2 linked regions of the Collimonas fungivorans Ter331 genome follow. The protein of the gene in region 2 binds, or shares a complex with, the protein of the main gene of each other region. Links are inferred from orthologs where the notes say so. Each region holds a gene or a part of one and is shown on either strand. Other genes may lie near its edges.

What was found. The genes of interacting proteins can lie anywhere in the genome.
Region 1: the proteins of uvrB (region 2) and CFU_RS03740 are in contact, whole or in part, in a crystal structure (PDB 7EGT), measured with the Thermus thermophilus proteins. The link is inferred for Collimonas fungivorans Ter331 from one-to-one orthologs. Residues at the interface, in WP_096411307.1 of Thermus thermophilus: Glu23, Leu25, Arg26, Asp27, Gly28, Glu29, Arg30, Phe31, Arg55, Glu326, Asp327, Phe328, Glu379, Ser382, Gln383, His398, Gly400, Arg401; in WP_096412145.1 of Thermus thermophilus: His654, Arg656, Phe657, Gln666, Asp668, Glu669, Lys680, Arg681, Leu682, Ser683, Lys685, Tyr686, Ala687.

What each region holds. Positions count from the first base shown.
Region 1 is NC_015856.1:846,714-851,748, reverse strand. Bases 789-3,769 are described here. They hold CFU_RS03740 (UvrD-helicase domain-containing protein), read right to left. Parts: upstream 3,429-3,769; coding sequence 1,149-3,428; downstream 789-1,148. Other genes in these bases: CFU_RS03735 (MFS transporter), read left to right, coding at 3,638-3,769; CFU_RS03745 (BPSS1780 family membrane protein), read left to right, coding at 789-1,037. In the rest of the region: CFU_RS03750 (homoserine kinase), read left to right, coding at 1-228; more of CFU_RS03745, read left to right, coding at 240-788; more of CFU_RS03735, read left to right, coding at 3,770-4,864; CFU_RS03730 (Dps family protein), read left to right, coding at 4,959-5,035. UniProt on the Escherichia coli protein: A helicase with DNA-dependent ATPase activity. Unwinds DNA duplexes with 3'-5' polarity. Translocates on single-stranded DNA with 3'-5' polarity. Initiates unwinding more efficiently from a nicked substrate than double-stranded DNA.
Region 2 is NC_015856.1:3,677,744-3,682,692, forward strand. Bases 1,094-3,988 are described here. They hold uvrB (excinuclease ABC subunit UvrB), read right to left. Parts: upstream 3,635-3,988; coding sequence 1,553-3,634; downstream 1,094-1,552. Other genes in these bases: CFU_RS16160 (uracil-DNA glycosylase), read right to left, coding at 1,094-1,501; CFU_RS16170 (aromatic amino acid transaminase), read left to right, coding at 3,762-3,988. In the rest of the region: CFU_RS16155 (TetR/AcrR family transcriptional regulator), read left to right, coding at 1-716; more of CFU_RS16160, read right to left, coding at 713-1,093; more of CFU_RS16170, read left to right, coding at 3,989-4,949. UniProt on the Escherichia coli protein: The UvrABC repair system catalyzes the recognition and processing of DNA lesions. A damage recognition complex composed of 2 UvrA and 2 UvrB subunits scans DNA for abnormalities.

The sequences.
Region 1 (5,035 bases), 2.8 Mb from region 2 along the record:
CGGACAAGAGCGATGCTCGATGCGTATCATGCGGTGCGGCCGTTCAGCGCCGACGAACAAACTGCCTGGCAAGCGATGCTGCGCGCCGGCGCCTTGCGCTTCTGGCTGTCGCGGCTGTACGATTTTTATTTGCCGCGCGAAGCAGAAATACTGACGCCGCACGACCCCGGCCATTTCGAGCGGATCCTGCGGCAGCGCGTCGCCCATCCGGCGCCAAACCTGTACTGATTAGATAAATAATGGAAAAACTGCCTGCCAAAACCGGATGGATATGGATCAAGGAGGGGTTTGCGCTATTCCGCAAGCAACCGGCCGAGATCTCCACCTTATTCCTGGCGTATATGTTCGCGATGCTGCTGCTGAACGTCGTGCCGCTGCTGGGACGAATATTACCGCTGGTCCTGGTGCCAGTGTTCGCCATGTCCTTTATGCAGGCTTGTGTGAATATCGAGCAGGGCAAACGCGTCTACCCGAATCTGCTGATGGTAGGTTTCCGCTCGCCGGCACTACAGAAATTATTGCTCCTGGGCGTGTTGTATCTGATCGCGGCTGTCATCGCGCTGGCGGCATCATCGTTGATTGACGGCGGCCTGTTCTGGCAAACCGTGACTGGCGAAAGCACGCCTGACCCGAAGGAAATACAGGATTCCAGCATGTCGCTGGCGATGTTGTTTTCCGCCGTGGTCTACCTCCCGGCGGCAATGGCATTCTGGTATGCGGCGCCGCTGATCATGTGGAAAGAAATGGGTGTGCGGAAAGCCGTTTTCTACAGCTTCTTTGCCGTCTCGCGCGAATTGAAAGCATTCGCCGTCTATGGACTGGCGTGGGCCGCCATCGGCGTCGTGCTGCCGGCGATCATCAGCGTATTGATAGCTGTCCTGGTCGGCAGCCAATCGGTCACGCTCATGATCCTGCTGCCGCTATCGATCGCATTGACGGTAGTGATGTACTGCTCTTTTTATCCGACTTATACCCACATCTTCGGCCGGCCTGAGGCTGATTTGCCGCCGCTGCAGGAAACCGGCGCTCAGGAATAAGAACCGGGGGCGGGTCAGAACGTAGGGTGGGCAAGTTTTTTTTGCCCACGCGTTGCCGCCAATACCGCGTGACGATGAATTCGAGGCCACGCGTGGGCACAGGTGCCCACCCTACGCAATCTTCTCCAGCTTCGCCACGCTCAGGTCCAACAGTTTCATGCCATGCCTGCCGAAGTTGATGTGGGCGCGCGCATTGCCGCCGCTGCCTTCGATATTCACGATCACGCCTTCGCCGAACTTCAGGTGCGCCACGTTCTCGCCAATGCGCCAGCCGATATCGCGCCGGCCGAAGTTCTTGGAGATATTGTTGGCAGCTTTCTCAGGCGCCTCGTCCCAGGCCGATTTGGCGTTGGCGAACCAGCTATGCTGCTGCACCTTGGGCGACAGCCACTTCAGCGCATCTTCCGGCAATTCGTCGAAGAAGCGCGAGCGCATGTTGTAGCGGGTCTGGCCATGCAGCATCCGGGTCTGCGAAAAACTCATGTACAGCCGTTTTTTCGCACGCGTGATGGCGACATACATCAGGCGCCGCTCTTCTTCCACGCCGGCGTCCTCTTTCTGCGAATTCTCGTGCGGGAACAATCCCTCTTCCAGGCCGGTAATGAACACCGCGTCGAACTCCAGGCCTTTGGCCGAGTGCACCGTCATCAGCTGCAAGGCTTCCTCGCCAGCCTGAGCCTGGTTATTGCCAGCCTCCAGCGACGCATGCGAAAGGAAGGCCGACAATGGCGACATCACCGCGGACAGCGGCGCATCGGCATCGAACACTTCGATGCCGTCGGCGGTCGTGATGGCCGCTCCTGACACCGCTTGCGCCTTGGGCCCAAGCAAGGCCGGCGCATCGATGCCGAATCCTTCTTCCGAAACAAACAGGGTCGCGGCATTCACCAGCTGCTCCAGATTCTCGATGCGGTCGGCGCCTTCTTTTTCATTCTGGTAGTGCTGCAACAGGCCGCTCAGGTCGAGCACCACCTGCACCATTTCCGGCAACGGCAGATGCTGGGTTTCAAAGCGCCCGCCTTCGATCAGCTTGAGGAAGGAACCGAGCGTGGCGCCAGCCTTGCCGGCTACATACGGCACCGCTGCATACAAGGAGATGCCGTATTGCTTGGCCGCGTCCTGCAGCTGCTCCAGCGAGCGCGCGCCGATGCCGCGCGCCGGGAAATTCACCACGCGCAGAAAGGCCGAATCGTTGTGCGGATTGTCCATCAGCTGCAGGTAGGCAATCGCGTGCTTGACCTCGGCGCGTTCGAAATAGCGCTGGCCGCCGTACACCCGATAAGGGATGCCGGACGCCACCAGGGCATGTTCGATCACGCGCGACTGCGCATTGGAGCGGTACAGCACCGCGATTTCGCTGCGGCTGGCGCCTTCGTTGATCAGGCTCTTGGTTTCTTCGATGATCCACTGCGCTTCCTGCAGGTCGCTGGTGGCTTCGTAGATGCGCACCGGCTCGCCGTGGCCGGCGTCGGTCCGCAGGTTCTTGCCGAGCCGCTTGCTGTTGTTGGCGATCAGGGTATTGGCGCTGTCCAGGATATGGCCGTGGGAACGGTAATTCTGCTCCAGCTTGATCAGGTTCTCGACCCGGAACTCATGCTCGAACGCACTCATGTTGCCGACATTGGCGCCGCGGAAGGCATAGATGCTCTGGTCGTCGTCGCCCACCGCAAACACCGCGCCGCGCTGGCCCGCCATCAGCTTGAGCCATTTGTATTGCAGGTCGTTGGTGTCCTGGAACTCGTCCACCAGGATGTGCTTGAAGCGCGACTGGTAGTGCTCGCGCAGCGGCTGGTTGCGGCTCAGCAGTTCATAGGTGCGCAGCAGCAGCTCGGCGAAATCGACCACGCCTTCGCGCTGGCATTGCTGGTCGTACAGGTCGTACAGCTCGACGAACTTGCGGTTGTAATCGTCGTTGGCTTCGACCTCGTTGGCGCGCAAGCCCTGGTCCTTGGCGCCGTTGATGAAGTACATCAGGTTGCGCGGCGGGTATTTTTCATCGTCGACATTGAGCGATTTCAGCAAACGCTTAATTGCCGACAGCTGGTCCTGCGAATCCAGTATCTGGAAAGTCTGCGGCAAGGCGGCGTCGCGGTAATGGGCGCGCAGCAGGCGATTGCACAGGCCGTGGAAAGTCCCTATCCACATGCCGCGTGTATTGATCGGCAACATCGCCGACAAGCGCGTCATCATTTCCTTCGACGCCTTGTTGGTGAACGTCACCGCCAGCACGCCCGACGGCGATACCTGGCCGGTCTGGATCAGCCAGGCGATGCGGGTGGTCAGCACGCGCGTCTTGCCGGAGCCGGCGCCGGCCAGGATGAGTGCGGATTGCGCCGGCAGGGTGACTGCCGCGAGCTGTTCTGGATTGAGGTTATGAAGAAGATTTTGCATCCCGCCATTATAAGCTGCGCGGGCGGTTGGCCGATGCAACGCTCATGCAACGATCCTGCAACCCTCAGGCAACGGTCGCGGCCGACAGCAGCATGCCGTCATCGCGCCAATGGCAGCCGCCAGCAGCATCGGGGCCAGGAGAGTAAAATACTGCATTGCATCAATCCCCTTCGCAGTCATCCACCCAATCAACCAAGTCGTCGCCCGCCATGTCCGAAGAAGTTAGTCTCGACCGCGCCAGCCAGCCGCTGTCCGGGACCGCCATCACGTTCCACATCGTTTCTACTGCATTTTTTACATTCATTTGCTACCTGGCAATCGGCATACCGCTGGCGGTGCTGCCCGGCTACGTCCATACCGACCTCGGCTACAGCTCGGTGCTGGCCGGCCTGGCGATCAGCATGCAGTACCTGGCGACCTTGCTGAGCCGGCCGTTCGCCGGCCGCATGGCCGATTCGGTCGGCCCCAAGACCGCCGTCCTGCGCGGCCTGGCCGGCTGCAGCGTGAGCGGCGTGTTCCTGCTGGCGGCGGGATTCTTTCCGCACATGCCGGCGCTGAGCCTGGCGATCCTGCTGATCGGCCGGCTGGTGCTTGGCTGCGGCGAAAGCATGGTCGGCACCGGCGCGATTACCTGGGGCATAGGCCGGGTCGGCGCCCAGCACACGGCGCGCATGATTTCCTGGAACGGCATCGCCACTTATGGCGCACTGGCTATCGGTGCGCCGCTGGGCGTGGTGATCCACCATGCCTGGGGTCTGGCGGCGGTAGGCGCCACGGTGACCGTGCTGTCGCTCGGCGGTTTCCTGCTGGCGCGCCTGAAAACGGCGACAGCCGTGGTGCGCGGCGAACACTTGCCGTTCCAGCACGTATTGCGCAAAGTATTTCCACACGGCATGGGCCTGGCCCTGGGCTCGATCGGTTTCGGTTCCATCGCCACTTTCATCACCTTGTTTTATGCCAGCCACCAATGGCCCAACGCGGCATTTTGCCTGACCCTGTTCGGCACCTTCTTTGTCGGCGCGCGCCTGCTGTTCGCCAGCACCATCTTGCGCTTCGGCGGTTTCCGCGTGGCGATCGTCTGTTTCTCGGTAGAGGCGCTCGGCCTGTTGCTGCTGTGGCAGGCCAGTTCGCCTGCGCTGGCGCTGGTCGGCGCCTCGCTCACCGGTTTCGGTTTTGCCCTGATCTTCCCTGCGCTGGGAGTGGAAGCGGTGAACCTGGTGCCGGCCACCAATCGCGGCAGCGCCCTCGGCGCCTATTCGGTATTCCTGGACCTGGCGCTGGGCGTCACCGGCCCGCTGGCGGGATTGATCGTGGGCCAGTTCGGCTATCCGGAAGTGTTCCTGTTCGCCGCCGTGGCGTCGCTGGCTGCGGTAGCGCTGACCGTCAGCATGTATCGCCGCACGCAGCCGGCGTCCAGCGCCGCCGTCCCCGGTTAGGCCGGGAAAAATACGTGCATTGCTTTGCCTGCGGCGAATTGACTTAAAATCGAGCTGCAAGTCTTCATACATCACTGTTAGAAGGAGTAGCGCAATGGTAAAGAAAAGCGTCGCCGTCATCGACATCGGCATCAGCGACAAGGACCGCAAGAAAATCGCCGACGGCCTCAG
Region 2 (4,949 bases):
TCGACATCCTGAAATCCGCAGGAAAGTGCTTCCGCAAGGCCGGTTTCCACCAGACCTCGATGCAGGAGATCTGCACCGAAGTCGGCCTCGGCCCGGGCGCGGTGTACCGCTATTTCACCAGCAAGGATGCGATTATTGCGGCCATGGCGGAGGACGAAAGGCGCCAGGCGCGTACTTTGTTATCTGAATTCCACGATACCGACGACCTGCCGCAGGCGCTGTCCGCCATCACCCGCGCCTTCGCCCGCCGCTACGCAGCGATCAGCGACGCCGGCCTGATGACCGAGATTTACGCGGAAGGCTTGCGCAACAAGCGTGTGGGTGCGGTGATCAAGACGGCGGAGACGGAGTGGGTAGACGGCCTGGCCGACATGCTGCGCACCGCCCAGGAACGCGGCCAGATCGACCAGGCCCTGGATGCCCATGCGGCGGCGCTGCTGCTGACCGCCATGTGGGACGGCATCGTGATCCGCCAGGCCTACACGCCGGAACTGCCGGAAGCGATGCTGGGGCTGTTCGACGACATGCTCAAGCGCTGGCTGGCCAACGCCGTCCCGGCCGCCGGCAAACGGAGCAAACCGGCGCCGGCCCCGAAAACCGCGACGCCTGTCGCTGAGCCGCAACTGGATCTCAGCCCGCCCCCGGCACCTGCGCCCGCAGCAGAAAAACCGCTGACCCAGGCCGAAATCGACCTGCGGCAAATGAGCCTGATCTAAGTACGCCGCAACAGCTGCATCGGCCCGAACAGGGCCTGCATGCCGGCGTTGCCGATGAAGCTGAGATTGTATGGGTGCTCGGCGACTGCTTTCGGAAAGCGCGCAGTCACTGGGTAGGCATTCAGCTGCTCGGCGATTTTCCCCCACAACACCAGCGTCGGCAGATCCTCGCCGCGTTTGTCCGCGGCATCGGCCAGCCCCTGCAACACTGCCTGCATGAACGGCTGCCAGGCCTTGGCGTCCTTGACCGGCGGCACGTCCGGACGGAACACCAGCGAAGCGTTCAGCAGCAAAAATCCCCGTTTCACCATGTTGTCCTGCAGGTCGGCCAGCAGCTGGATCGCCTGTGAACCGTCCTTCTGCGCCTGCAACGCCACATCCGACATCGCATCGCCGGTCGTGTTTTCCAGCGCCAGCTGGCCATCGGCGACCAGCAGCATCTTCATGAAATTGCGCAGGGAAGTCGCGCGGTTGACCTGCTTCGACAGCCCCTTCTCCGACCACAGGGAGCCGACCGCGCCGTCCATGAAACAGACGCCGGTGGCGCTGGCCGCGCGCGGATAAGGTCCCTCGCCCACCAGCACATAACGCACCGCTTCCAGCGGCTGGGTGAAGGCGGCAAACATACGGCCCTCGGTAGGCAGGTAATCGGCCGCGGCCAAGTCCTTCAGGTAGGCCGGATTGGCTTGCGCCACCGCGCGCAAGCCGTGCTCCAGGATGGCGAGCCAGGAAGCATGCACGCCGGTCAACGCGGAACGGATTGAAGCAGGAAGAAAATCAGTCATAAATCGTCAAAAACAGGATTGATCAAACACAGGCTGCAAAAAATCCTGCAACTACAAAACGATATTGTCCGCGCCCGGCGCACCGAACAGCTGCTGCTTCAGCACATGCAGCTGGTCGCGCACCTGGGCGGCTTTTTCGAACTCCAGGTTCTTGGCGTGATCGACCATCTGCTTCTCCAGGCGCTTGATCTCCTTGCTCACCTGTTTCTCGCTCATCGCCTCGTACTTGGCCTGGTCCTGCGCCGCATGCAGCACTTCGCGCGCTTCCTGCGGGCTGTAGACGCCGTCGATCAATTCCTTGATCTGCTTGCTGATGCCGACCGGCGTGATGCCGTTGGCGGCATTGAAGGCGATCTGCTTGTTGCGGCGGCGCTCGGTTTCGTCGATGGCGCGGCGCATGGAATCGGTCATGCGGTCCGCATACAGGATCGCGGTGCCGTTCAGGTTACGCGCGGCGCGGCCTATGGTCTGGATCAGGCTGCGCTCGGAACGCAGGAAGCCTTCCTTGTCGGCATCCAGGATCGCCACCAGCGACACTTCAGGAATATCCAGGCCCTCGCGCAGCAGGTTGATGCCAACCAGCACGTCGAACGTGCCCAGGCGCAGGTCGCGGATGATTTCCACGCGCTCGACGGTTTCGATATCGCTGTGCAGGTAGCGCACCTTGATGCCGTTATCGCTCAGGAACTCGGTCAGCTGCTCCGCCATGCGCTTGGTCAGCGTGGTGACCAGCACCCGTTCGTTCTTCTTGATGCGGGCATTGGCTTCGTTCATCAGGTCGTCGACCTGGCTCAAGGCCGGCCGCACTTCGATCGCAGGATCGATCAGGCCGGTCGGCCGCACCACCTGCTCCACCACCTGGTCGGCATGCTGGTTTTCATAATCGGCCGGCGTGGCCGAGACAAAAATCGTCTGCCGCATCTTGCCTTCGAATTCATCGAAACGCAGCGGCCGGTTATCCAGCGCCGACGGCAGCCGGAAACCGTAATCCACCAGGTTGGTCTTGCGCGAGCGGTCGCCGTTGTACATGGCGTTCAGCTGGCCGATCAGCACGTGCGATTCGTCCAGGAACATCAGCGCATCCTGCGGCAGGTAATCGACCAGGGTCGGCGGCGGCTCGCCCGGCAAGGCGCCGCTCAGGTGGCGCGAATAGTTTTCGATGCCCTTGGTGAAACCGATTTCCTGCATCATTTCCAGATCGAAACGGGTGCGCTGCTCAATGCGCTGCTCTTCAATCAGTTTATTTTCCTTACGGAAAAATTCGAGCCGGTCGCGCAGTTCATCCTTGATGGTTTCGATGGCGCGCAGCACGGTGGCGCGCGGCGTTACATAGTGCGAACCGGGATAGACGGTGAAGCGCGGGATCTTTTGCCGCACGCGGCCGGTGAGCGGGTCGAACAGCTGCAAGCTGTCGATTTCATCGTCGAACATCTCGATGCGCAAGGCCAGCTCGGCATGCTCGGCCGGAAAGACGTCGATGGTGTCGCCGCGCACGCGGAAGGTGCCGCGGCCGAAATCGATCTCGTTGCGCGTGTATTGCATCTGGATCAGGCGCGCGATGACGTCGCGCTGGCTGACCTTGTCCTTGGCGCGCAAGGTCAGGATCATCTGGTGGTATTCGTTGGGATTACCGATACCGTAGATCGCCGACACCGTTGCCACAATGACCACATCGCGCCGTTCCATCAGCGATTTGGTGCAGGACAGGCGCATCTGTTCTATGTGCTCATTGATCGAGGAATCTTTCTCGATGAACAAGTCGCGCTGCGGCACATAGGCTTCCGGCTGGTAATAATCGTAGTAGCTGACGAAATACTCGACGGCGTTGTGCGGGAAAAACTCGCGGAACTCGCTGTACAGCTGGGCCGCCAGCGTCTTATTGGGAGCGAAGACGATCGCCGGCCGCCCCATGCGGGCGATCACGTTGGCCATCGTATAGGTCTTGCCGGAGCCGGTCACCCCCAGCAAGGTCTGGTAGAACAGGCCGTCTTGCAGGCCCTCGGCGAGCTTGTCGATGGCCTCAGGCTGGTCGCCGGCCGGCTGGAACGGCTGGAACAGCTTGTACGGCGAATTCGGAAAAGTGACGATTTTGGACTCGTCGACAGTGCTCTGAACCTGTGATATGTCAGCCATGGGCTTCGACCTTTGGTAAAATAGACGGTAGTAAATCCGCGCCGATCAGCGATTTGTCTCGTGACCCGGCACAGCATTCAACCCGGCCGCAAAATCTCTTTTGCAGCCAACTTTTTATGTTATCACGATGAACGCACCTCTTTCAGCCTCCCTCTTTACCGCCATCGAAATGGCGCCACGCGATCCTATCCTCGGCATCACCGAGGGTTTCAATGCGGACCAGAATCCAGGCAAGACCAACCTCGGCGTCGGCGTCTATTACGATGACAACGGCAAGGTGCCGCTGCTGGAATGCGTGCAAAAGGCGGAAGCGCTGCTGATCGAAAAACTGGCGCCGCGCACCTACCTGCCGATCGAAGGCCTGGCGGCTTACGACAAGGCTGTGCAAGAACTGGTATTTGGGGCCGACAGCGCCGTAGTTCAAGAGAAGCGCGCGATCACCGTGCAAGCCATCGGCGGCACCGGCGCGCTGAAACTGGGCGCCGATTTCCTCAAGCGCTTCAGCGCCGACAACACGCAAGTCTGGATCAGCGATCCAAGCTGGGAAAACCACCGCGCGCTGTTCGAATCGGCCGGCTTCACCGTCAACAATTATCCTTACTATGACCCGGCCACCCGCGGCGTCAACTTCAGCGGCATGCTGGATGCGCTGAAATCGATGCCGAGCGGTTCGGTCGTCCTGCTGCACGCCTGCTGCCACAACCCGACCGGCGCCGACCTCAGCGATGCCGAATGGACCCAGGTCATCGACGTCGTCACCCAGCGCGGCCTGGTGCCCTTCCTCGACATGGCCTACCAGGGCTTTGGCGACGGCATCGAAGCCGACGGCCAGGTAGTGCGCCGCTTCACCGAAGCAGGCGGCCCGGTGTTCGTATCGAACTCGTTCTCGAAATCGTTCTCGCTGTACGGCGAACGCGTCGGCGCCCTGAGCATCGTCGCCGCCAGCAAGGAAGAAGCCGGCCGCGTGCTGTCGCAACTCAAGCGCGTGGTGCGCACCAACTACTCCAACCCGCCGATCCACGGCGGCCAGGTAGTCGCCACCGCCCTGGCCTCGCCAGAGCTGCGCAAGCTGTGGGAAGAAGAACTGGCCGGCATGCGCGTACGCATCCGCGAAATGCGCCACCTGCTGGTGAAAAAACTGAAGGAACAGGCCCCAGGCCACGACTTCGATTTCGTCACCAAGCAACGCGGCATGTTCTCCTACTCCGGCCTGACCAAGGCCCAGGTCGAACGCCTGCGCGACGAATTCTCGATCTACGCCGTCGACACCGGCCGCATCTGCGTGGCCGCGCTCAATACCAAAAATATTGATAAT